Regions from separate parts of the Paenibacillus sp. DS2015 genome, predicted to be linked through region 1. Evidence: riboswitches for the same ligand, from Rfam matches in the RefSeq annotation. Region 1 holds a riboswitch; each other region holds the start of a gene.
What was found. A riboswitch is a leader RNA that binds a small molecule or an ion and turns the genes downstream of it on or off. The one in region 1 is predicted to bind thiamine pyrophosphate.
Positions count from the first base shown of each region.

Region 2: another riboswitch for thiamine pyrophosphate. It lies ahead of thiM (hydroxyethylthiazole kinase); the one in region 1 lies ahead of J2T13_RS17165 (ABC transporter substrate-binding protein).
Region 3: another riboswitch for thiamine pyrophosphate. It lies ahead of J2T13_RS15410 (thiamine phosphate synthase); the one in region 1 lies ahead of J2T13_RS17165 (ABC transporter substrate-binding protein).

Region 1 is NZ_JBNPWS010000020.1:88,218-96,497, reverse strand. Features, by position in the region: gene J2T13_RS17180 (bifunctional 2',3'-cyclic-nucleotide 2'-phosphodiesterase/3'-nucleotidase) at 1-337, opposite strand, end outside; gene J2T13_RS17175 (pyridoxamine 5'-phosphate oxidase family protein) at 509-934, opposite strand; gene J2T13_RS17170 (MFS transporter) at 1,131-2,348, shown strand; TPP riboswitch at 2,409-2,519, shown strand; gene J2T13_RS17165 (ABC transporter substrate-binding protein) at 2,616-3,671, shown strand; gene J2T13_RS17160 (thiamine-binding protein) at 3,808-4,101, shown strand; gene J2T13_RS17155 (ABC transporter permease) at 4,098-4,859, shown strand; gene J2T13_RS17150 (ABC transporter ATP-binding protein) at 4,963-5,799, shown strand; gene J2T13_RS17145 (TatD family hydrolase) at 5,805-6,635, shown strand; gene J2T13_RS17140 (LytTR family transcriptional regulator DNA-binding domain-containing protein) at 6,938-7,873, shown strand; gene J2T13_RS17135 (ATP-binding cassette domain-containing protein) at 8,047-8,280, shown strand, end outside.
Region 2 is NZ_JBNPWS010000013.1:62,826-71,105, reverse strand. Features, by position in the region: gene J2T13_RS13185 (methionine ABC transporter permease) at 1-427, opposite strand, end outside; gene J2T13_RS13180 (methionine ABC transporter ATP-binding protein) at 420-1,112, opposite strand; TPP riboswitch at 1,325-1,428, shown strand; gene thiM (hydroxyethylthiazole kinase) at 1,625-2,425, shown strand; gene thiD (bifunctional hydroxymethylpyrimidine kinase/phosphomethylpyrimidine kinase) at 2,481-3,299, shown strand; gene thiE (thiamine phosphate synthase) at 3,292-3,951, shown strand; partial or broken gene J2T13_RS13160 (DUF1273 domain-containing protein) at 4,149-4,703, opposite strand; gene J2T13_RS13155 (hypothetical protein) at 4,725-5,249, opposite strand; gene J2T13_RS13150 (Gfo/Idh/MocA family protein) at 5,312-6,298, opposite strand; gene J2T13_RS13145 (FtsW/RodA/SpoVE family cell cycle protein) at 6,357-7,535, opposite strand; gene J2T13_RS13140 (transcriptional regulator) at 7,605-8,280, opposite strand, start outside.
Region 3 is NZ_JBNPWS010000017.1:42,679-50,958, forward strand. Features, by position in the region: gene J2T13_RS15395 (HAD family hydrolase) at 1-263, shown strand, start outside; gene J2T13_RS15400 (MATE family efflux transporter) at 299-1,660, shown strand; gene J2T13_RS15405 (GNAT family N-acetyltransferase) at 1,750-2,187, shown strand; TPP riboswitch at 2,322-2,424, shown strand; gene J2T13_RS15410 (thiamine phosphate synthase) at 2,621-3,244, shown strand; gene thiO (glycine oxidase ThiO) at 3,241-4,395, shown strand; gene thiS (sulfur carrier protein ThiS) at 4,392-4,598, shown strand; gene J2T13_RS15425 (thiazole synthase) at 4,600-5,367, shown strand; gene J2T13_RS15430 (solute carrier family 23 protein) at 5,465-6,862, shown strand; gene J2T13_RS15435 (CoF synthetase) at 6,859-8,001, shown strand; gene J2T13_RS15440 (acyl-CoA reductase) at 8,022-8,280, shown strand, end outside.

The DNA.
Region 1 (8,280 bases):
CTCCATTCTTAAGTGGATCTACCTTAGCTACATAGTCTCCCAAAGGGTTACCTTGAATCAAGTCTCCATTATCAAAAAGTAGACTGTTCTTTGCCTCGTTTCTTGCAGCCTTAATTAGGCTAGCTGTCTTCGCCAATCCATACTGATCCGTATCCTTATCTGCATAATAATCATAGTTCATGATGTTGACGTGCAAATCTGTTGTTTCCATAATCCGTAGCTTAGCCATTGCACTTTCTTCCGCTGCATGAACTGAGGCAAGGGAAAGGGATAGTACATTGAAAGCAACAACCGTTGATAAGGCAACTTTGATCATCTTATGGTGCGAATGAAACATAGAATCTCCCCTTTATAATTAAGTATATTACTTGGTCACATAGAGTTTATATCGATGTCATCTTTTAAATAAAGGGAAATGTTAAATCTGCACAATAAATAATGCCTGAGACCCGGTCTCAGACATTACATTAGTACTCTTGAACCACCACTTAACACTCAATTCAAAGGATTATGCGAGCCATACACGTTTATCATTATCTTTGTTTTGACCCGTATATTCGATACGATGGGGAGTAATATTTAAAACGACGTAATTGGGATCATTCCGTCCTGTGAACCATTTTTCAAGATCAGGATTCCACACCTTCTCGCGTATACCTTCGTCCTTACATATAGCACAAGTCCCTTCAATCTCTATAACATCCTTGCTTCCACCTATTTCATACCCCACTAACAAGGATACGTGTGGATTTTCTTCTAACTCTTCAACTTTATGTGTTTGGCGGTTCGTAGCCAAATGTAGACTTAACCCTTCATTAAACAATACCATGTACCTTTGTTTCGGTTTATTCCCCTCAATAGTAGCGAAGGTACAAACTTTATTGTGATCCAACGCTTTTACGATTTCCTGTTCCATTCGAGTTCTATCCAACATGACATTAAACCCCTTCCTTACCTTATATTGAATTACAAAATACACCTATCTGTAATGTACCCATCTCCTTCATTTTCAACACAGCTCATCCTTATCATTCGATGCGACTTTTACAATGACGAATGGCTTCCCATTAGGTATGATAGATAGAATGATCGCTAGGACTTATTGTCATAAAAAGGGGCTTGATTTCATCATGAAACGCTTAATTTGGATTGGATGTTTGTCTTATTTCTTGATTGGTTTGGCACATGTCGTACTCGGTTCTGTGCTTCCAGTCATTCTGGAACATTATGGTCGTGAATACAGTGCAGGAGGACAACTGATCTTTGCTCAGTTTGCTGGTTTCTTGGGTGGCGTAATGTTCTCCCCATGGTTAAACCGCCGGATTGGCAAAAAGGGTACTCTTCTTCTTGCCCTAGCTGCACTGTTTGTTGCAGAATCCGTATACACCCTCCTTCCACCGTGGGAATGGATGTATGTCACAGGAATTGTTGCAGGCTTTGGGTTCGGAATGATCGAAGCTGTCATTGGAACCATCATTATTGCAGGTGTTACCCATCAAACTGCTGTAGCTATGAGTAGACTGGAAGTCTTCTTCGGTGTAGGTGCAATGCTGATGCCACTGCTTGCTAGTGGTATGATTCACTTCGGCTGGTGGCGTTGGTCGTTTCTTGCCGTGGCTCTCTTCGCGCTCATTACGTTTATATGCTGGGTTAAGGGTTCCTTTGGCGCTCTAGATGCGATGTTGAAGGCACGTGACATAAACATTCAACAACCGAAGCAACCTAAAGTACCCGTGTATCACAAGGGCCAAAAACGTACACTAGTGATGTTTGTAGCCTTCTTCTTTCTATATGTTGGCGTAGAAATGAGCTTAGCGAATTTCATGCCATCTATGCTCATAGAGAAGATGAGTATGGATAAAGCAGGAGCTGCACTTAGCGTGACCTTCTTTTGGATTGCTATGTCTACGGGCCGCTTATTTGCAGGCTATATAGCTGAGAAAATTCGCTACCGTTCCTATGTACTCATAAGTTGCCTAGCTGCACTCTTCCTATTCACTCTTTTTCCATTTACGAATCAGGTCTGGTCAGCTTTTGCAGTAATCACACTACTGGGTCTGTTCATGTCAGGCATCTTCTCCATCACGTTAGTGTTTGCTAATAAACTTATGCCAGGTACAGAGGAGTCAACCACAAGTATTCTCATTGCTTCTGGAGGTGTGGGTGGTGCTGTCCTTCCTTTGATCATCGGCTGGAGTATGGATCATCTTGCAGTTAACCAAACAGCCAGTATGCTTGCGGTGTTCAGCGTGGGTCTGTTCCTGCTCAGTATAGCCGCATTTCGAGTTCAGCATAGATATGATCAAGTAGGATCAAGCAGTTCAGCGATAGAACTAACCAACCCATAGAGGGGTCACTGGACACCTCTTCCATTGTAGACTATAATATTCGTTGAAATGATCTAACTTCATAAGTACCAGGGGTGCTGGGATTGGCCGGCTGAGAGTGTGTCCCACAAGACACTGACCCTTATACCTGATCTGGATAATGCCAGCGTAGGAACGTAGCCGATATGGTTCATCCATATACCTATCTTGCGCCCATATGCGTCCCGATTACGGGACGCTTTTTTGTTGCACAATAACATAGCAGTTCACTGAAGGGGAGAAAAAGAGATGAGAAAGATCGGAACATTACTTCTCGTATGTATGCTTATACTAGTCGTAGCAGGATGCGGAGCATCTAACAAGAATGGGATTTCAAATACCAATGAAACGAGTCAAAAAGAAACAACACCTGAGGGCGAGGCATCACCCACATCCAAGGTACTAAAAGATGTTAAAGTTGTTCTAGATTGGACTCCTAATACGAATCATACTGGACTCTATGTAGCTAAGGATCAAGGTTACTATGAAGCCGAAGGATTAAACGTGGAGATCGTTCAGCCGGGTGCCGGAGGAGCGGATACAATGGTGGCCTCAGGTGCCGTGCCCTTCGGCATTAGCTATCAAGAGGGCGTAACGCAAGCACGCATCCAAGGTGTTCCCCTGGTGTCCATTGCAGCAGTCATACAACATAATACCTCTGGATTTGCGGCACCTGTAGATCGCAATATTAAGACACCGAAAGCATTCGAAGGCCAAACTTACGGGGGTTGGGGTTCTCCTGTAGAAGAAGCTGTAATGGATTCTATCATGGAGAATGACAAGGGTGATGTTACGAAGGTCAAGATTGTGAATATGGGCGAGGCCGATTTCTTCACAGCCGTGAAGCGAGATATTGATTTCGCATGGATCTTCTACGCGTGGACAGGTGTTGAAGCTGAGCTTCGTGGAGAGCCGCTCGATATGTTATATGTGAAAGACTACGCTAAAGAGCTTGATTACTACACGCCTGTTATTGTGACGAATGAGAAACAGATAGCGGATGATCCTGAACTCGTCAAGGCATTCATGCGCGCTACCTCCAAAGGCTATCAATATGCGATTGATAAACCTGAAGAAGCCGCTGTAATTCTCAGTACATTAGTACCTGATCTAGACAAGGAACTAGTCCTTGCTAGTCAGAAATGGTTGAGTCCACGCTATAAAGACGATGCTGAGAACTGGGGAGAACAGAAAGCCGAAGTATGGCAAGGGTATTCCGATTGGATGTATAACCATAAGCTTCTGGATAAACCGCTTGAAATTGAAAGTGCTTATACCAATGATTTTATACCTCAAGCACAATAACGAAGACTATATCTAACTACTACTACTACTACTACTACTACTACTACTACTACTACTACTACTACTACTACTACTACTACTACTACTACTACTACTACTACTACTACTACACTCTACTATGAAAGGTTGTTATACCATGGCCAATACTTTACTAAGCATTCAAGTAATCCCTAAAACACCTAATAATGAAGATTCGATTCCTTATGTAGATCGTGCCATTGAAGTCATACAACAATCTGGTGTCAAACATGAGGTTCATCCGCTAGAGACGACTATGGAAGGCGAGCTTGATGAGCTGTTGCGTATTGTTAAGAATATGCATGAAGCACTTGTAGTTGCAGGCAGCCCTAGTGTCATCTCTCAAATTAAAATTGCCCATAACCCTAAGGGCATAAGTATGGATAAACTAACGGAGAAATATCGTCCATGAGCCTGATATGGAACAAAGTGTGGCCGCCCTTAGTGGCGGTCCTCTTCTTTTTGGTGATATGGCAGCTAAGTACTTCACTCTTTAACATCGAAGAATGGATTCTCCCAGCCCCATCAGATATTGCACGTGAGGCTTCCGCTCAATCGGCAAGATTATGGGAACATACGCTAGCAACTGTAAAGCTAACTTTAGGAGGATTTATTATCGGAACGGGAGTAGGATTGTTCATCGCCTTCGTACTCCATCGTCTTTCATTTCTTCACTCTGCCCTTTATCCACTCCTTATCTTAAGTCAAAATGTCCCTACCATCGCCCTTGCCCCGCTACTTATGATCTGGTTCGGTTTTGGCCTACTTCCTAAATTGATCGTTATAACACTCGTTTGTTTCTTTCCTGTAGCTGTTGCAGCTATGGACGGATTCAGACAAACAGATCGAACCATGTTGGAATATATGCGAATGATCGGGGCTACCAAAGGTCAAATATTTACCAAGCTGGAGCTTCCACATGCCCTACCTTCCATCTTCTCAGGCATTCGGATCGCAGCTACTTACAGTGTTATGGGCGCAGTCATCGCCGAATGGGTCGGATCTGACAGAGGCATCGGCTACTATATGATGTTACAGAAAGCTAGCTACCGTACGGATCGTATGTTCTTAAGTATCTCTATTATCGTTATTCTTAGCTTAATGATGCATACAGCCATTGTCCTATTAGAGAAAAGCCTCATACGCTGGAACTCAACTCAAGAACGTTAATTGAACTTAGAATATTGAACTTAGGATAAGAAGAACTTGTACTTACAGACGCGAAAGGAGTGTACACCTAGTCATGGAACAGCAGCTACAGCACACACAACAAATGAACAAAATGCAGAATCAAGCTCCTACTACTACAACTACTGCGATGCCACCCGCTTTAGAAGTTCACGAACTTAGCAAAGGGTTCACTGGACGTAAGCACGACCTTCCTGTACTAGATAACGTTTCTCTAACCGTTGCCCCAGGCGAGTTCGTATCCATTATTGGACCCTCTGGGTGTGGCAAGAGTACGCTGTTTCATATTATTGGGGGTGTCGTACAGCCAGATTCAGGCACGATTCGAATGAATGACCACACGGTGACAGGCAAAAAAGGACTTGTCAGCTACATGCCACAGCAACCAGCGCTGTTCCCTTGGCGAACCATTGAAGATAACGTCATCTTAGCTCAGGAGGTAAGCGGTATTCCTAAGAATCAGGCTAGGGAAGAAGCGCGACATTGGATCTCCCGAGTAGGACTGACTGGATTTGAGAAAGCCTATCCACATACGTTATCTGGAGGAATGCAACAAAGGGTCGCTTTTCTACGTGCGCTACTTAGTCCGCAAGAACTGATGTGTCTAGATGAGCCTTTTAGCGCATTGGATGCCCTAACCCGAAGTGATATGCAGCGCTGGCTACTCGATATTTGGGAAGAGAGCAGACGATCTGTCCTTTTCATCACTCATAATATTGAGGAAGCACTTCTTCTCTCAAATCGTATATATGTATTCTCTAGCCGCCCAGCTACTGTATTACACACTATCGATGTGCCTTTTTCACGTCCACGCAAGGAAGAGATCACGGATGATCCCGCCTTCCTCAAGCTAAAACGTGAGTTATCTCAATGGATGCGTGAAGAGCAACAGAAAATGCAGAAATTAAAGGAAAAGTCATAGTCATGATGAACAACCACAATCATCAACGGATCGTTGAAGACGATATTTCACTTGTTCCTCTCATCGATGCCCATGTTCATCTCGACACCTATACGGAGGAGCAACAGGAGACTCTGCTTACAAGCTTAAGTCCCTCCATCGTTGCTGTGATCGCAGTCTCCATGCATCTAAATTCGAGCCAACATAACCTAAAGCTGGCTCAGAAGTATCCCTCCCTTATTCATCCCGCCTTCGGCTTCCATCCGGAACAGCCTCTTCCGCAGGAAGGGGAGATCCTACAACTTTTTTCATGGATGGAAAAGCATGTTGAGCAGATGGTCGCTGTCGGCGAAGTCGGGCTACCCTATTACTCAAGATTAGAAGCGCAGGAAATAGGGCTACCCTTTGACCATGAATCTTATATAGCTCTTCTGGAACGCTTTATCTCCTTTGCCAGCATTCATAAGAAGCCCATAATACTGCACGCCGTATATGAAGATGCTAATATTGCTTGTGACTTACTAGAAAAGTATAACGTCACACAGGCACATTTTCACTGGTTCAAAGGATCTGCAAACACTGTAGAGAGAATGATCCATAACGGATATTATATTTCATTCACCCCTGATATTGTCTACGAACCTGAAATTCAAGAACTAGCTAGGTTCTATCCTAGGGATCAAGTTATGGTGGAGACGGATGGACCGTGGCCCTTCGAGGGTCCCTTTATTGGACAAATGACTCATCCACGGATGGTGTCCACAGTAATCGAGACATGGAGTCAATTACAGAATATTGGAGTGAGCGAAGCTCGTAAAACAATGTATGACAATACACGGCGGTTCTACAATCTGTAATATAATAATGAAGCTCAATACTTCTAATCCCAAATCGATTTAGATGCATCAGCGATTATGAGATTGATTCAAGTGAAACTTAACCTTTCTTATATTTTGAAAAAGCCATCCTTTTAGAACTGCACCCCAATAGTTAGACACCATCTAACTATTGGAGGTGCAGTTTTTTATGGCGAAATTCAGTACAGATGAAAAAACACAAGCTGTTATACATTATATTTTTCAATAGAAACTGACAAAAAAGTATTCCAACATTATAATTGTTATATATATCCTATATCGGCACTGACCAGGAGGACGGCATGCAATTTCAACCGATGTATTATGATGGAGAATTATTTCTACCGAAGATCGAATTAAATATGACATCAAACCAATCGATTGGCATTATAACGGACTTGAAGCGAAAGCAGCTTTTAATGAATCAATTAGTGAATCATTCCCAATATTATTTATTTCGAGCTGGGCAAAGCGAGTATATGCGTTTAACGGTGGAAGAGCAAATTACTTTTCTAATCAAAGTAACGGAGAGGAATGAGTGTGTCGCTTCGCTGATGGATTATTTTGCTTTAAAAGAAGAACGGAAGGTAAGGATCAAGGACCTAAGCGCATCAAAAAGGATGTATGTGACATTGCTGCGTGTCTTTTTTGCGCATCAGCCTACACTTGTACTGGAGGAACCCTATTTTTACTTAGAAGAGCAAGATCGTCGTCAGTTTAAACGGATTCTAGATGACCTTTTGAAAGAAAAGCAAGTATTAATTTTAACTTCAAATTTAGAGGATGCGATTATTTCCTGTGATGCCATTTATCGATTGAACGAGTCCGGTTTTCATCCATTGGATATTCGGGACTCAGAAGAGGATAAGCAGGAAGTGCAGGAACAAGATCAGGCCAATATAACCTTGCAGAAGATCTCTACCAAAAGAAAGGACAAAGTGATTTTATTTAATCCACCTGAAATTGATTTTATAGAAAGTATAGAGGGTTCGATCCTTGTTCATGTGGGTGGGGAAAATTATGACTGTGCTTTGACTCTTACCGAGCTTGAGCAGAGATTGTTAAATTTCGGTTTTTTTAGGTGTCATCGATCCTACATCGTTAATCTGCAAAAAGTAAGAGAGATTATTACATGGACGAAGAATAGCTACAGCTTGCGATTAAATACAGGTAAAGATACCGTGGTTCCGTTATCCCGTTCCAAATTGCATGAATTAAAAGCACTTCTTAACATTTAAAATGTTTGCGAAGCAAACATAACTTGCATATGCCATTTCTGGGGTAATGTCGAACCAATCAAGCATTGAGTGGTACCATTCAGACGATAATAGCTACATTTCAGAGGGTTTTGATGGCTGGAAGCATGCAATTTGTATATGTTTAAGTCATCAACGCTAAGGAAGTGGTGTTTATGGATGTTATCCAAGTAGAACGTATTCGAAAGAGATTTGGAAATAAGGATGCGTTAACAGATGTGTCTTTTTCAATTCCGAAAGGTGAAATTTTTGGTTTCCTCGGTCCGAGTGGTTCAGGAAAAACAACATTAATCAAGATTTTAACGGCGCAGTTAAATCCGACAAGTGGACAGGCAAGTATATTTAACCAGCCAGCGGTGAGGATGCAGCAGTCTGCACAGAAGATGCGC
Region 2 (8,280 bases), on a different contig from region 1:
CATACATAAATTTGACGATAATCTGGAAGGTAGATGCTCCCATCGATGAAGCCGATTCGATCACACCTCTTGGAACCTCTAGCAGGGACTGCTCCACTAACCTTGAATAATAGGCAATCGCCATAATGGATAACGGCACCGAAGCCGCAAGTGTGCCTAGTGCTGTTCCAACGACAATACGTGTAAATGGGATCAAAAAAACGACCAATAACAGAAATGGGAATGACCTCACAATATTGACGATCATATTCAAAACCCCATAGAGCCACCGATTCTCGTATAACTGACCCTTCCCCAACAAATATAGATATGTACCTACCGGAAGTCCTATTAATATCGCTGCGATAATGGATATCCCCACCATAGCGAAAGTCTCCCCAATAGCCTTCCATATTTCAGACTCATACTGCATGATATATTCAATCATGTGGTTGATCCACCACGCTAGTCTCAACTAAACTGCCTAGCTCCATAACGGATACGTTGTGACACATGTTGCGGACGACCTCCATTTCATGTGTTACGATAACGATCGTGAGCCCGAAATTCTGATTGAGCCGTTTCAGCACACCCAAAATACCATTTGTCGTATTAGGGTCCAAAGAGGATGTAGGTTCATCACATAACAACACTTTAGGACGATTCGCAAGCGCTCTGGCAATCGCCACTCGCTGCTTCTCTCCTCCACTTAGTTGTGAAGGATATTGCTTCGACTTATGCTCTAGCCCCACAAATTCTAAGAACTCATCTACACGTTCCACACGTTCACGCCTCGGTATTCCTGCTAATTCAAGCGGTATGGAAACATTTCCACTAACCGTCCTATTGCTCACCAGATTAAATCCTTGGAATATCATGCCGATGTTCCTACGAGCTTCGCGCAGCTCCTTCTCACTCATCTGAGTCAGATCCTGATTCCCCACGATCACACTACCACTGTCGGGCTTCTCCAATAAATTAATCAGCCGTAACAGAGTCGATTTACCCGCACCACTTGTGCCAATAATTCCATGAATCTCACCTTCTTGCACTTGAAGAGATACAGCATTAACAGCTTGGAAATGGTTAGTCGAACTCACAAAAGTTTTACTTACCTGATGCAACGAAATCAAGGGAGTGTTCCTCCTATCTACTACTGTTCTTAAAGAGGTTGTTCAAAAAGTCGAATTTTTGAACACGCGCTTAAAGGTTGGCAGAATAAAAATAATCATACCACAGGTTTAAGGATAATTGTGATACAGAATCCGTATTGATTCCTAAATGTCGCTTTACATATGGGAATTTTGTGTTATATTCTTTACATCAACGAATTGAATACAGCCTGTTTTTTCACTAGGGGAGTCTAACGACTGAGATGAAGCATTAAGCTTCGGACCCTTGGAACCTGATCTGGATTATACCAGCGGAGGGAAGTGGAACGAAATTTTCAAATCATGCATATATTATGGCTTGACTGAACTTTTTGGCCCACTCATTTCCTTCTGGAAATGGCTGGGCCTTTATTTGTTTACAAGAAGAACTGACTTCTATGTCCTTAAAGGGACGGTAACCGTTTCAAGGGAAATTATAGCTATTCGGCTATCATATCCTATATAACCAACTAAAATTCAGGAGGTTGTTAAGCATGTCATTTCTAAACAAAGTTCGTCAGGAGAATCCACTTATACATAATATTACGAATATGGTCGTTACCAATTTCACAGCCAATGGGCTGCTCGCTTTGGGTGCTTCTCCCTTTATGGCTCAAGCGCATGAAGAAGTGGCAGATGTAGCTAAATTAGCAAGTGCAGTGGTTGTTAATATGGGTACCCTCGATGAAAATGTGGTGAAATCAATTCTTATTGCTGGAAAATCCGCGAATGAGAATCATGTTCCTGTCGTATTTGACCCGGTTGGAGCAGGTGCCACGGCTTATCGGACAACAATTGCTCAGAGAATCACTCAGGAAATTGAGCTTGCCGTGCTCAGGGGCAATGTTGCAGAAGTAGCAAACGTCGTAGGTGAGGAATGGTCCATCAGAGGTGTAGATGCAGGTGTTGGCGAAGGCAATGTTGTTCTTCTAGCACAAAAGGCTGCTCAAAAGCTAGGATGTATTGTTGTCATTACGGGAAAGGAAGATGTGATTACGAATGGACGCAGGACTTACACCACCCGTAATGGTCATCCTCTGCTAACTAAAGTTACAGGGGCTGGATGCTTGCTCAGCTCTATTATCGGAGCATTCTTAGCTGTAAGCGAAGTTAGCGAACAAGCATGGTTGGAATCCGTTACCGAGGCGCTTGCTTTCTATGGCGTTGCCGCTGAAATAGCTGCTGAGATGACAGCACATCAAGGGCCTGGAAGCTTTCAGATTGAATTATTGAACCAACTGGCATGCGTATCACCAGAAACTTTACAAGAAAGAGCCCAAATCCACCAAGTCTAAGAAGTTACAGGAACGATTCACCACTAAGACTCAGAAGATTGGAGGAGACCTAGAGATGAGTATATATAAAGCGTTAACGATTGCAGGGTCAGATAGTGGCGGTGGAGCAGGGATTCAAGCCGATCTCAAAACTTTTCAGGAATTAGGTGTATATGGGTTGACAGCCATTACCGCAATAACAGCACAGAACACCTTAGGAGTCCAAGGAGTCTTCCCCACGACTACCGAAGCGATGGTTATGCAACTGGACTCCATTGGGGAAGATTTAGAACCTGATGCATTAAAGACAGGGATGTTATTCAGTGGAGAGATTATCCGGATTGTCGCAGCTAAGATCGAGCAATATCATTGGCGCAACTTAGTCGTCGATCCCGTGATGGTGGCCAAGGGCGGATCTACACTTCTGCAACGAGAAGCGATTAAATCCGTCATCCAAGTCCTACTCCCACTTGCTCTGGTCACCACGCCCAACATTCCAGAAGCAGAAATCCTTACCGAGATGTCCATTATAAGCTTAAGTGACCGAGAAGAGGCTGCGAAACGAATCCATCAGATGGGTTCTCGTTATGTCGTCATGAAAGGCGGACATGATGCTTCTACCGATCAAGTCGTAGACCTTGTGTATGATGGGCATCGTTACATCTATATGGAGAATCAACGGATTGAGACAAGACATACTCATGGTACAGGTTGTACTTATTCAGCAGCGATTACAGCTGAGTTGGCTACAGGAAAATCCGTACTTGAAGCTATTCAAACAGCGAAACAATTCATCCAAGCGGCGATTGAGGACCCATTAGGAATCGGTGCTGGTCATGGTCCAACGAACCATTTTGCTTATCAACGGAGAAGGAGAGGCGAAGATCATGTCTAACATGAATAGCGAAACTGTTCGTCCATTGCTGAAAGTCTATTTCATTATGGGTAGTGTCAATTGTACGGAAGATCCGATCGAGGTATTATCGGAGGCAATTGCTGGCGGTATGACATTATTCCAGTTTCGCGAAAAAGGCGCAGGTGCCTTGATCGGCGAAGCCAAGCTTACACTCGCTAGAGAACTTCAACAACTGTGCCAAGAACATCACATCCCTTTCATCGTCAATGACGATATCGACCTCGCGATCGCCCTTGACGCAGATGGTGTTCATGTGGGTCAAGACGATGAACCCGCAAGCTCCATCCGTGAGCGAATTGGTTATCACAAAATAATCGGTGTCTCAGCCCATACCTTGGAGGAAGCGCAACAAGCGATTCAAGATGGGGCACATTATCTGGGGGTCGGCCCGATCTTTCCAACACGTTCCAAAGATGATGCTGGAGAAGTGCTGGGCACAACCTTAATCCGCGAATTACGCCAACAGGGAATTTCAATCCCGCTTGTAGGGATTGGTGGCATCTCGATAGACAACGCGGCTTCCATCATTGCTGCTGGTGCAGACGGCGTATCTGTTATTTCAGCTATAGCAGGTGCGAAATCTATTAAAGAAGCCACTGCGCATTTTGTTCGCAATACTACTCAACTCTGAATTCATAAACACATAAGAAGAAACGGCTGCGCCGTCCTTTCAAGGGACGGCATCCGTTTCTCGTAAAAATATAAGGATCATTTATTATGTACAACATATAAATTCTTATATTTCAAATAAGACAGCAAGTCATCAGTGGAATTGTCATTCTACCGATGGCTTGCTGTCTTAAGAATCAGTACTTGAGCCTACCTTAATCAATCAAATGAACGATCATTCTCTTCATCCGCTATGCTCTGAATATCTTCAGATGTAATGTTCAAATACACATATCCATCTTGATTATGCTTCTTTAAGGCCTTATCTTTCATGAATTTAGGGCTGCCCTCACCCGCATCCTCATCGTAGATCAGTAAGATGCCATCTGTTTTCCGGAATAACAAGTCATCGCGTGCAATGAATTGCCATGTTCCTTGATACGTCTGCTTACTGACAATACCATAGTAATCTACACCCAGTAGAATTTCGTTGTAATAGTCTTTCTTATCTTCTTTCCATTTCTCCTCTGGATTTAGATAGGCCGACATAATAGACAATTTCAAGCTAGGGTATTGTTCCTTCAGAGCAATAACGGCTTCACAGGCCCATAGATCCACACCATACTGGCCAGGTGTAATCACCCATTCCAATCCATCCTCGATGAGGGGAATCAGTTTGCCTGTGATCGCTTTTTTGATATATTCAATGCCTGCGTGTTTTTGATTGTAAATATTGAGTTCATGTGCACGATACCCTGTAACGAGAAGATTCTTCGTTTCCTAACACCCTTTCGTTTATGCGATACTCATGTGTTGTAATTCATCAAGTGTTTGAAGCACATGACCGATCAGTTCTGGAATATCATCCATCTGATCCTCATTAATTTTGCGATTAAATCTCAGCTCTATCGTATTGGTGTGTATCGCATTCTCTTCTCCGTACACATAACTTAATGATTGTAGAGGCTTCAACTCAGGCTTCCAAATATTCTGGAGGATATCTTCAATCTGTCTGCACTGTGTTGAAACGTTGGCAATCGGCATATAAAAGAAGATCTGTAACACACATCCTGGAACTACATCGGGTAACTCCAATATTTCATTCGCCAGATCTTTAACGGAGGATTCCAGCCGAATCTCAGCAACAACATCCTCATCATCCACCCGTGAGAACTGGAGCGCAAACAACCTAGACATTATAGACAGCTCCATACGATCAATTCGATTCGTAATCATAATCTGCTTATCTATGTTATCCAAATCGTACACATGGTTCTCGAAGGCCACTTTTAAATTCTCAAAAACAGTAGGATCAAACATGCTCTTCTCCTTACCTACTCACTGTAATCTTTCCACCTTAGATGTTTAACGGATACTCCGTACTAGAACAAATCTGTCTCATAACGAAGACCTATCTGTTTTCTTGCGTCCTCCATCACCTCTGCCACGATAAGTGAATTGGCTAGCGAATTGATTGAGCTTTCCCGCTGATTACTTTGTAACAAGCCAATGAATTCCTGAACTTCATAGAACATAGATTCATGTACCTGTGGACGAGTCAGATCTTCAATCGTACCATCTCTGTAATGGATTTTGACATCATAAGGCTGATTGATCTTATCAATAACCATTGTCCCATTCTCACCTTGAATTTCTGTCGGCAAATAAGAATCAGTAATCTTGGAATGCATGACAATCGCATCCATATCTTGATAACGCATGACCATACTGCCTTCGCCATCCACGCCAGAAGATAACATGACACCCACAGCATGCACCGAATCTGGCTTACCGAATAGTGACACCATTGGATATAGACAATAAATTCCCAAATCCATTAATGAGCCATTGGAATAGATAGGATTAAAAGCATTAAGAACTTTTCCCTGTAAAAAAGCATCATATCGTGAGGAATACTGACAATAGCTTGCAAAATAGCGCCGCACCCGACCTAGTTTATACAAATTGTCCTTCATAATTCTAAAGTTAGGCATAAGTGTAGATTTCAATGCTTCCATTAGAACAACATTATTACTTTGTGCAGCATCGATCATCGCTTGTAATTCAGTCGAATTCGAAGCCATAGGTTTCTCACAGAGAACATGCTTTCCATGATTCATACATAGTATCGCTTGCTCAGCATGAAAAGAGTTAGGCGTTGCAATGTATACTGCATCGAATTCATCACTCGATACCATTTGTTCCAAATCCGTATAAACTCTAGGATCGTTATAATTAGCGGCAAATACTCTGCCCTTCTCTTCTGTACGTGAATAGACCGCAGTCAGGACAAATTGTTCTGTCTCTACCGCCGCTTGAATGAAGCGCTCCGTAATCCAGTTCGTTCCAATCACACCAAATCGTATCATCGTTCACTCAATTCCTTTCTTCATTAAATTCTCTATAGGTATTCTCTCACTCTCCATTCTACATGTCCACTTTCTTATAACCTACGAACGGCAACTCTTCTTCCTGCCTCCCATACAACTGAATACTGATGACTAGACCTATACTAACCATATTAATCAATAATGAACTTCCTCCAAAACTGATGAAAGGCAAGGTAATTCCTGTTAAGGGCATTAACCCTATGAACATGCCGATATTCTCAAAGATTTGATATAAGAACATCGAGATAATTCCAACAATGAGGATAGGACCTTCTCGCCTTTTACACTCTAATGCCGTAATAATTAATCGATAAATTAGAATAAAATAGAGCAGTACAAGTACCGATACTCCGATGAACCCGAATTCTTCGGCCACAACTACAATAATAGAATCGGAATATGTGTAAGGTACAAATCCAGATTGGACATAAGCTCCTTGCATATACCCATCTCCTAGCATTCCCCCAGAAGCAATCGCTATAAGGGCATTTTGGGTATGGTAGGAAGCATCACTACTGGCTAGGTCAGGAAGTAACCAAGGGTCTATTCTATCCAACCAGTGTTGTTTATTTGTACTCTCCAAATAGGTTGTGATCTGCTCATGAAATGTAATATAACTTTTGATGCCTATATATAGTGAGGCCGCTATCACAAGTAACAATAGGATAGTGTGTGTGTATTTCAAATTACCTATCCACAGAATCCCGAACAAAATAACGATATAACTAAGCGCATTCCCTATGTCATTCTGAGCCATAACAATCCCAAAAGGTATAAGAGCAAAAAGAGAAAGCGGCACGATATCCCGCCAAAAGGTAAGTGCTATTTTACTTTTCTGTCCAATTACGGCACTGAGAGAAATGATCAAGACCAACTTAAAGAGTTCAGCCGGTTGAATATTAAGATCCACCCTGGGGATCTTAATCCATCCCTTAGCTCCATTTAATGTACCTCCTATAAATATAACAATAACTAGTAAGAACACACCTACAGCGAGAATAAACCAATGGTATTTGAGGAGAAGTCGATAATCTACAAGAAACATCCCAAAGAAACATATAAAGCCTAAAAGATAATAAAACACCATTCGCTTTCCATAACCTTGGAATTTGGGCCAGGCGGCGACGCCACTATGAATGAGTGCTACACTAATGCCCATAAATATCAGCAATATGACTACAATAATCCAATCGACATTTCTCAACTTGCTTAGCATTAATAGCGTCCTCCAGATTACAATCCTTGAAATTTAAAAACAGACCCCGAAGAAACATGGAGTCATCTGCTAGCTATGCGGACCCACAAAAAGAATATCATTCTGCGCAATATCGTGTACCCTTGCCATTATATTTTTATATTCATGGATAGATTCTTCTGATGCCGTATGTCTAAACTTCTCGAACAAAGCTATACATTTAAGGAGTACTGACTTATTGTTCATTTCAAGTGAAATTTCCAAACTCGCTATAATATACTTATATGCTATATCATAACTTGTTTTCTTGAAATTGTAATAGGATACTTCATAAAAAAAGTTCACATACCGATGCATGCTTAGCTGACGGTTATAATTCCCTATCGTAAAATCTCGATGAAAATACGTGGAGATGCGATCCTTAAACTGACTAAGAATAGGATCAATGTCCAAATCATATTGGTTAGCAGCCTTCATAATGATTTCTAGACCTGGCAGAATCTCATATTCTTTATCTTCAATATAAGAAACATATTCAGGAAGAATATCCACTTTTCCTGACTTCAGATCAAATACATAAGCGTTTGCCCTTGACCATTCACTAAACTGGATAACACATGCCTTTCCCTCATGACCTAATCCTCGAAACCAACTCAAGTCAGCATAACGATTATTATATGCCTTAGCCCGTTCATAATCTCTGAAATTGTCACATACTTCTGCTTTCATCAAATAGGCATTTCCGTAATAAGCAACTAAAGGATAT
Region 3 (8,280 bases), on a different contig from region 1:
CGGTTATCGTAAGCGGGGAGGATGTGAACCGAGGAAAACCTGAACCTGATATATTCCTGCATGCTGCTGATATTCTAGACGTTATCCCCTCGTCGTGTTTGGTTATTGAAGATTCACATAACGGCGTCAAGGCAGCTAAGGCCGCAGGGATGTTATGTATCGGGTTTCTAAATGAAAATTCTGGTAAGCAAGATTTGTCCTCTGCGGACCAAACGATCCAAAGTTATGAGGAGTTATGGAAGAATTCTACCAGAGTAGATTAGTCATATATTAAATATGGAGCTGGAGTTGGTCACAAATGGATCCAGATAGAAAAAAAGACTTTTATAAAAATGTGTATAAAATAGCTATCCCTATTACTTTACAAAGCTTGATCATGTCGCTGTTGTTTTTAACCGATCAACTAATGGTGGGGCAGCTCGGGGATACTGCTATCGCTTCCGTAGGTATAGCTACTAAAATTTTTAGTGTTATCTCCGTAGTTCTGGCAGGTATATCAATGGGTGTATCGGTCTATGCGGCACAATTCTGGGGGAATAGGGATACAAAGAGTATTTCACAATTACTAGGGCTGGGTTTGTTCATTGGTTTGATCCTTTCGTTCTTGTTTACGCTACTTGTCTTCTTTAACCCGCAGTACATTGTGGGACTTTTTACTACTGATAAAAGTATTATAGACAATGGTTACATATTTCTACAACTTGTAGCGCTAAGTTATATTCCTACCATGCTTACCATGATGTATTCTTCTATTTTGCGAAGTACCGAGCATGTTAAATTTCCAATGTATGCTAGTGCAGTTACCGTTTGTATTAATGTTTTACTTAACTATTTGTTTATTTTTGGACACCTAGGTTTTCCTGCAATGGGTCTGAAAGGTTCGGCGATAGCTATGGTCATTTCACGTGTTATTGAGTGTATATTGATCATTGGGGCAGTATATAAATTTCGCTTACCGGGTTCAGTTGATTGGAGGAATCTCTTCGGAATCTCCAAACCGCTTACTGTTAAATTTTTCAGTACAACCTATCCCATCGTTTTGACTGAATTAGTATGGGTTCTCGGAGAAACGGTTTATGCTGTTATCTATAGTCGAATGGGTACTGTTGAAATGACTGCTATGACGATTACCTTTCCCTTACAAGGCTTAAGTGTTGGGTTATTATCTGGTTTGGCAAGTGCCGCAGGAGTTATGGTGGGCAATAAGTTGGGTGCAGGTGAAAAAGATGTTGCTATCGATTACGCGAAGAAATTCATACGCTTTGGAATCATAATTTCAATATCTTTAGGAGTCGTTATTGCACTTACCGCTCCACTATATGTGTCAGCATTCAATATCTCTAGTGAAGCCAATCAATTAGGAATTTATATTATTTGGGTATTTGCAGGCTTTTTATGGGTCAAAGTAGCGAATATGATTATAGCTGGCGGGATCTTGCAGAGTGGCGGGGACAGTAAGTTTGTGTTTGCAATGGAGTCGACAGCGACTTGGCTTATTGGGGTTCCTTCGGCTTTGTTATTATCCTTCGTATGGAAGCAACCTATCTTTTGGGTCTATTTAGTTCTCTCTTTGGAGGAGGTTGTTCGCTTCGGACTTGGTTTGACGCGGATCTATTCTAAAAAATGGGTTAAAAACTTAGTTGATGGGATAGCGGCTTAAGGAGTAAAAACGGCTTGAATTTTCTCTCCAAACCCTTTACAGTTACGTAATGACTGTTTATAAAGACAAAATTGTTGGAGGGTTAAGACATGCTTATTAACGTTAAAACGTACATCAACAAATTAGAAGTAACAGAGTTATTATCGTATGCGGTTTTCCCAGATGATAAGTCTTTGAAGGCTGCTATAGAGTTGTATGAAGGTAACGATTCGTTACAATTATATGGTTTTGAGGATGAAGAACTACTTGTAGGTCTAATCGGGTTTGAGATGGATGCTGGCAGAGTCATAACCATTAATCATATTGCTGTATTACCTGAGAACCGTTTGAAGGGATACGGACGTGGCATGTTGCTTGAATTACTTGAAGCTCAAAAACCAACACAAATGATTGCAGAGACAGATGAAGAAGCAGTTGATTTTTATCGCAATATCGGATTTGTGGTATACAGCTTGGGTGAAATTTATCCTGGAGTTGAGCGGTTTCGTTGTGTATATGATGCAGAAGAAGTTGAAGAAGAGGATTAACGAATGCGCATTGTATGGAAAAGGAGCTATTCCGAAGTCTTCATTGACTAGAGGGAAGGCTTCCTTTTTTACACTAGAATAATAGTGATTTTCTTTTTCATTTATTCATGGTAGGATGTATCCAATTGAATACGTTAGATCACTAGGGGTGCTATTTAGCTGAGACGGAAGTGTGATTCCAAACCCTTTGAACCTGATCTGGATTATACCAGCGTAGGGAAGTGAGCTTATACTTTGGTTGAACTATTGTTTGTTTATGTACATATATGTACGTAGGTAGACATTCACTTGGCTATGGATCTAAAGCTCCCTTCTCTATGCAGAAGGGGGCTTTTTTTGTTGTCTTTCTTAGTCATTGGGTTATATGAATTTTCTGCGGGAGAAAACGTGAATCGGATTAAAATCATGTAGGAGGTAGTGTGATGTGTGTGTGATGTCAACCCGAGAGCTACACATAATCTCAAATGGTCAGAATGAATTGGAACGCTTTGTGTGGATCGCAGAGCGAACTCATACTTATGTAACAGCATTTCATTTGCGGGAGAAATTTAGCACAGCGGCTACGTTATGGCATGGGGTTATGGCGTTAAAAGCAGGCGGAGTTCCCATACATAAAGTGATCATTAATGATCGTGTAGATGTGGCATGGGCGGCGCAGACAGGTGGTGTCCAGCTAGCTTATCATAGCTTGCAAGTACAAGAGGTGAGGCGCTCTTTTCCAGGATTGCGCATCGGGTGTTCCGTTCATTCTGTTGAAGAGGCCGATGATATGAGCAAGTATGGTGCTGATTTTCTCCTTTACGGACATATCTTCGCGTCCAATTCTAAGCTTAATCAGGAGCCTAGAGGGATCGCTTTGTTGAAGGAGGTTGTCGATCGTGTTCAAGTTCCCATTATTGCAATTGGTGGTATTCAGCCAGAACACGTGCAACAGGTCATAGGAACGGGAGCAACTGGCATTGCTATATTATCTGGCATTACGTCAGCGCCTGATCCTATACAAGCGGTGAAAGATTATCGAAGAGAGCTAGATGCAGGAGGAGGTAAAGGAAGGTGACGAAGTCTAAGTTCTGGGATGCCATTATTGTGGGTGGAGGAGTAATAGGCAGTTCTATTGCCTATTACATGTCTGCGAGAGGAATGAAAGTAGTTCTTATAGACAGAGATCGATTTGGGCAACAAGCCTCGATTGCGGCAGCAGGGATGCTTGCAGCACAGGCGGAGATTAACGAAGCAGGACCCTTCTTCGATTTAGCAAGGACTAGTCGTGCGTTGTTTCCTCCGTTGGCGAGAGACCTTCAAGCGTTAACAGGAATGGATATCGGCTTCACGCGCAAAGGTCTGCTCCGAGTGGGGATCACTTCTGCGGATGTAGAGGCGCTTCAACAGACCATTGCTTTTCAACACAGTGTAGGAGAACAAGCGGAGTGGTTATCTACGGAACAAGTCATCCAAAGAGAGCCAGAGATTTCTAGGGAACTACGAGGGGCTATGTTGGTGGAAGGAGATGGGCAAGTAGATGCTCCAGTATTATCGATTGCCTATGCGAAGGCGGCAGTAGCTTTAGGTGCAGATATCAAGGAATTTACGGAGGTAAGATCACTTCTTATAGAGCATGGCCGAATAGCTGGAGTGATCACAAGCGAAGAAGTACTTCGTTCTGATCGTGTCATCATAGCCTCGGGAATATGGAGTGGAGCGCTGCTGGAGCAGGTTAGATTGAATTGTCCGATTTATCCGGTGAAGGGGGAGTGCTTCTCTGTGCTGACAGACAAGCCGTTAATTTCTTCTACGATCTTTAGTCATGGGTGCTATTTAGTCCCAAAAAAGGGTGGCAGGATCATTGTTGGAGCAACTAGTAAACTTCATAGTTATGATCGAAAGGTAACCTTAGGTGGAATATCAACACTTTTAGAAGCGGCAAAGAAGCTTGTGCCAAGCATTGTGAATGCCGAATGGGAAAAAGCATGGAGTGGGTTACGTCCACAGACTCTTGATGGCTTACCTTATTTAGGTGAACACGAAACATATAAAGGGTTATATGTAGCTGCGGGTCATTATCGTAATGGCATATTGCTAAGTCCAATTACGGGGAAATGCGTTGCAGATTGGGCAGAAGGGAAGTCGAAGAAACACCTGTCATTAGAACCTTATCGAATTCATCGTCATCAGCACATTTCTCAAGAAAAGGTGGGATTTCCAACATGAAGCTACAAATAAACGGAGAACAGGTGGAAGTTCCTGACACGCAAGTGACTACGATCACTGAGTTACTTACTCATTTTAGATTGGATCATAAAGTGGTCATTGTGGAGTGTAATCAACAAATTCTGGAGAAATCTTCTCACTCAGAGACGTCACTGGCGGATGGAGACCGGATTGAGATCGTACATTTTGTAGGGGGTGGCTGACATGTTAAAGATAGGGTCCTATGAATTCAGCTCAAGGTTATTGCTCGGAACGGGGAAGTTTCCAAGTTTTGAGATTCAGAAGGAAGCGGTAGATGTATCGGAGTCACAGATTCTGACGTTTGCGGTTAGAAGAATGAATATTTATGAGGCGACTCAGCCTAACTTTCTAGAAATGTTGGATATTAGCGAATATACGTTGCTCCCGAATACAGCCGGAGCTAAGACAGCAGAGGAAGCTGTTCGGATTGCTAGACTGGCTAAGGCATCGGGTCTGTGTGACATGATCAAGGTTGAAGTTATAGGCGACTTTAAGACATTGCTACCAGACCCCATTGAGACGTTAAAAGCATCTGAAATGCTGTTAGCTGAAGGATTTATCGTCCTGCCATATACATCGGATGATGTGTTGTTAGCGAAGAGACTTCAGGATTTAGGGGTTCATGCTATTATGCCAGGTGCATCACCCATTGGATCGGGTCAGGGTATTATTAATCCTCTGAATCTAAGCTTTATTATAGAGCAGGCGACAGTACCTGTTATTGTCGATGCCGGGATTGGGAGTCCTGCTGACGCAGCGTTCGCAATGGAGCTTGGCGCGGATGGTGTATTACTAAATACAGCTATTTCGGGAGCTGGCGATCCAGTGAAAATGGCCTTGGCGATGAAGCTTGCGATTGAAGCAGGAAGACTCGGGTACGAAGCTGGAAGAATTCCGAAGAAACGATACGCATCAGCTAGCAGTCCGATGGAAGGCTGGAGTCCTAACTGAATGAGCGATGATTAAGGAAACGGCTGTTATCACCAATAGATTCAGATAGGCAGAACCCATATATATTAAGAATGGATGGACTGGAAAGGAAGAGAAAATGAAGGCAGAACATTCGTCTGAAATAGTAGAGGGCACACTAGACCACCCTTTACTTGAAACAGTTGAGCAAGAACCGATCTATCTGACCGTTGGCGTCGAGGAAAAGCTACCCGTAGGCAAAAATATTCTCTATGGCTTACAGCATGTACTTGTATCTAATGTGTGGCTTGATCCTGTATTTGTAGCTGCGCTCATCGGGTTACCGATGGCGTTAGCTGGTAATATGGTCAATGCGATATTTATCGCGGCTGGATTGGTAACGTTGGTTCAGGCTACGCGCCTTGTCAAGCTTCCTGTCGTGCAGGGCCCATCGGCTGCATTCGACTCTTTGATGATCTCAGCGGGTAGAGATAATGGCTTGGCTGCGGCAGGTGGGGGGATTATTCTCAGCGGAATCATTGTGTTCATATTAGCTATTACTGGAGTTCTAGGTCGTCTGAAGTCAATCTTTACGCCTGTCGTGTCCGGTGCAGTCATTTTCATTGTTGGAGTCGCATTATCCGGCTTTACGTTGTTTGAATTTCTGGGCGGTGAGCCTGGAAGTGAAACCTTTGCTAGCCCTTCAGTGTTGCTTATGTCGATTTCGACGGCACTCATAGTTGTTGTATTAACGGTTTTTGGAAAAGGGATATTACGTTCGTTTGCATTTCTAATCGCCTTACTTGTGGGGGATGTTCTAGCCTTCGGCTTAGGTCAAATTCATTTTTCCTCAGTGGCTGAGAAGAGTTGGTTCGGGATACCGAAATTTCTACCCTATGGTTCTTTAACGTTTGATTGGGTGACGTTTGCCACGTTCTTTTTCGCTTATATGGTAGCGGTTATTGAAGCGATGGGTGTATATCATGCGGCAGCCGATATGGTCGGTGTGAAGCTGGATGCCAAGAAGATTCGTTATGGGTTCTCAGGAGAGGCGGCCGGTTCGATCGCTTCCACACTTATAGGTGGTTTCCCAACGACAGCCTATGCTCAGAATGTGGGACTCCTACGTTTAACGGGTGTGGGTTCACGTCATGCGGTCACGGTAGCAGGTGTGATATTTTTGATCTTGGGATTTGTACCCAAGGCAGGTGCTTTATTGGTCGTTACACCTGCCCCTGTCGTAGGCGGACTTTTTCTGCCAGCAGCGGCTACATTAATTTATTCGGGTATTAGCATTCTTGCGAGAATGGCTAAGAATGAAGCGAATTTCACCATAGCAGGCCTATCCATCTTATTAGCCATTTCATTGCCTCCTATATTTGAAGGTGCGGCTGGCTTTACTGGGAAGTTTCTATCCAACTCCATCCTTGTAGGGGCAATAACTGCCGTCGTACTACAGCTCGTCCTTGTCAATATTCCGCATGGATTTAAGTTATTGCATATGAAGTTGATAAAGTCGAAGGAGTTGGGTGGATGAAGCCGGAATCAACGAGCATCACCAAGGAAATATTGCGATTTATCGAACAGTATGCTGAGCATACCTCAGCTAATTACGGTGAGCATCCAACGATGGAAGCGGACTATAACGAACTGGCATTACGGTTGTTTAACTATCAGTTTCAATTTAATATTCCTTATCGTAAATATTGCCAAGCACGGAGGAAGTCTCCACATTCGGTTAGGCAGTGGCAACAGATTCCTCCCCTTCCTGTGCAAGCTTTTAAAACATTGACTTTATCCTGTGAACCTGAGGAAGAAGCGGAAGCTATATTCATGACAAGTGGGACAACGAATGTCGATCAACGAGGACGAAATATCCATCCATGGCTACAAGTATGGGATGCTTCTATGGCTGCATCATTTAAGAGATTCGTGCTTCCAAGGCAAGACGGGATGACGATATTTGTACTTGTACCTAACAGCGAGCAGAATGCTCAATCCTCGTTGTCTCGTTATGTAAGTAGAGCGGTTCAGTTATATGGGACACCGATCAGTCGGTTCTTTTTTCAAGAGGGTAGTGGAATTGTTATGGAGGAATTAGTCGTAGCACTAATGGATATGGAACAGAGGGGGGAACCTATTCTGCTCATGGGAGCAACCTTCTCATATGTGCATGTCCTTGATTATTTGGAGGAACAGCGGCTTCGATTTACCCTGCCTAAGGGAAGTATTATATTTGATACTGGTGGCTTAAAGGGAGTAGCTCGTGAAATAACGACAGATGAGTTACACAAATCTCTGAGTATGGCTTTTCATGTTGATAGAGAGCAGTATTTGAATATGTATGGCATGACTGAGCTAAGCTCACAGCTATATGATCAGACATTGATTGGACCCACTTCCGATGTCGCGCTTTATGGGAACGACAAAGTTGGTCCTGGATGGATTAGAACACTCATCTTGCATCCAGATACGCTTCTTCCAGTGCAAGAAGGTGAGGTAGGTGTGCTAGCGCATTATGATTTAGCTAACTGGAATTCTAGTCTTGCCGTCCTGACAGAAGATTTAGGTTATTACACTAAGGATGGACTTGTGTTACAAGGTCGTGTGAAAGGCTCTGAGGCGCGCGGATGTTCACGGGTAGCTGGATCAATTAACGTAGGGAAATATAGCTAACAATGTAGAGGGGGGAGCGGATGATGATGAGTAATCAACTAGAATGGGATATTCGTTATCCTGCTTACGTTGTACCAAACGGGATAACATTCCAAGCCTATATAGAACGCATTATCGAGGATCCTGCTGGAAGATGTATTCTTCAATATCCTTGTCTAACGGCAGAGGAAATGACAGAAATAGCAACCCAAGTGACGAAGAATCGTGAGGCATATCTTAGTCAGCTAAGCACAATGGATATTGTCGATACCATACATAGAGCGGTGCAATTATGGCGTA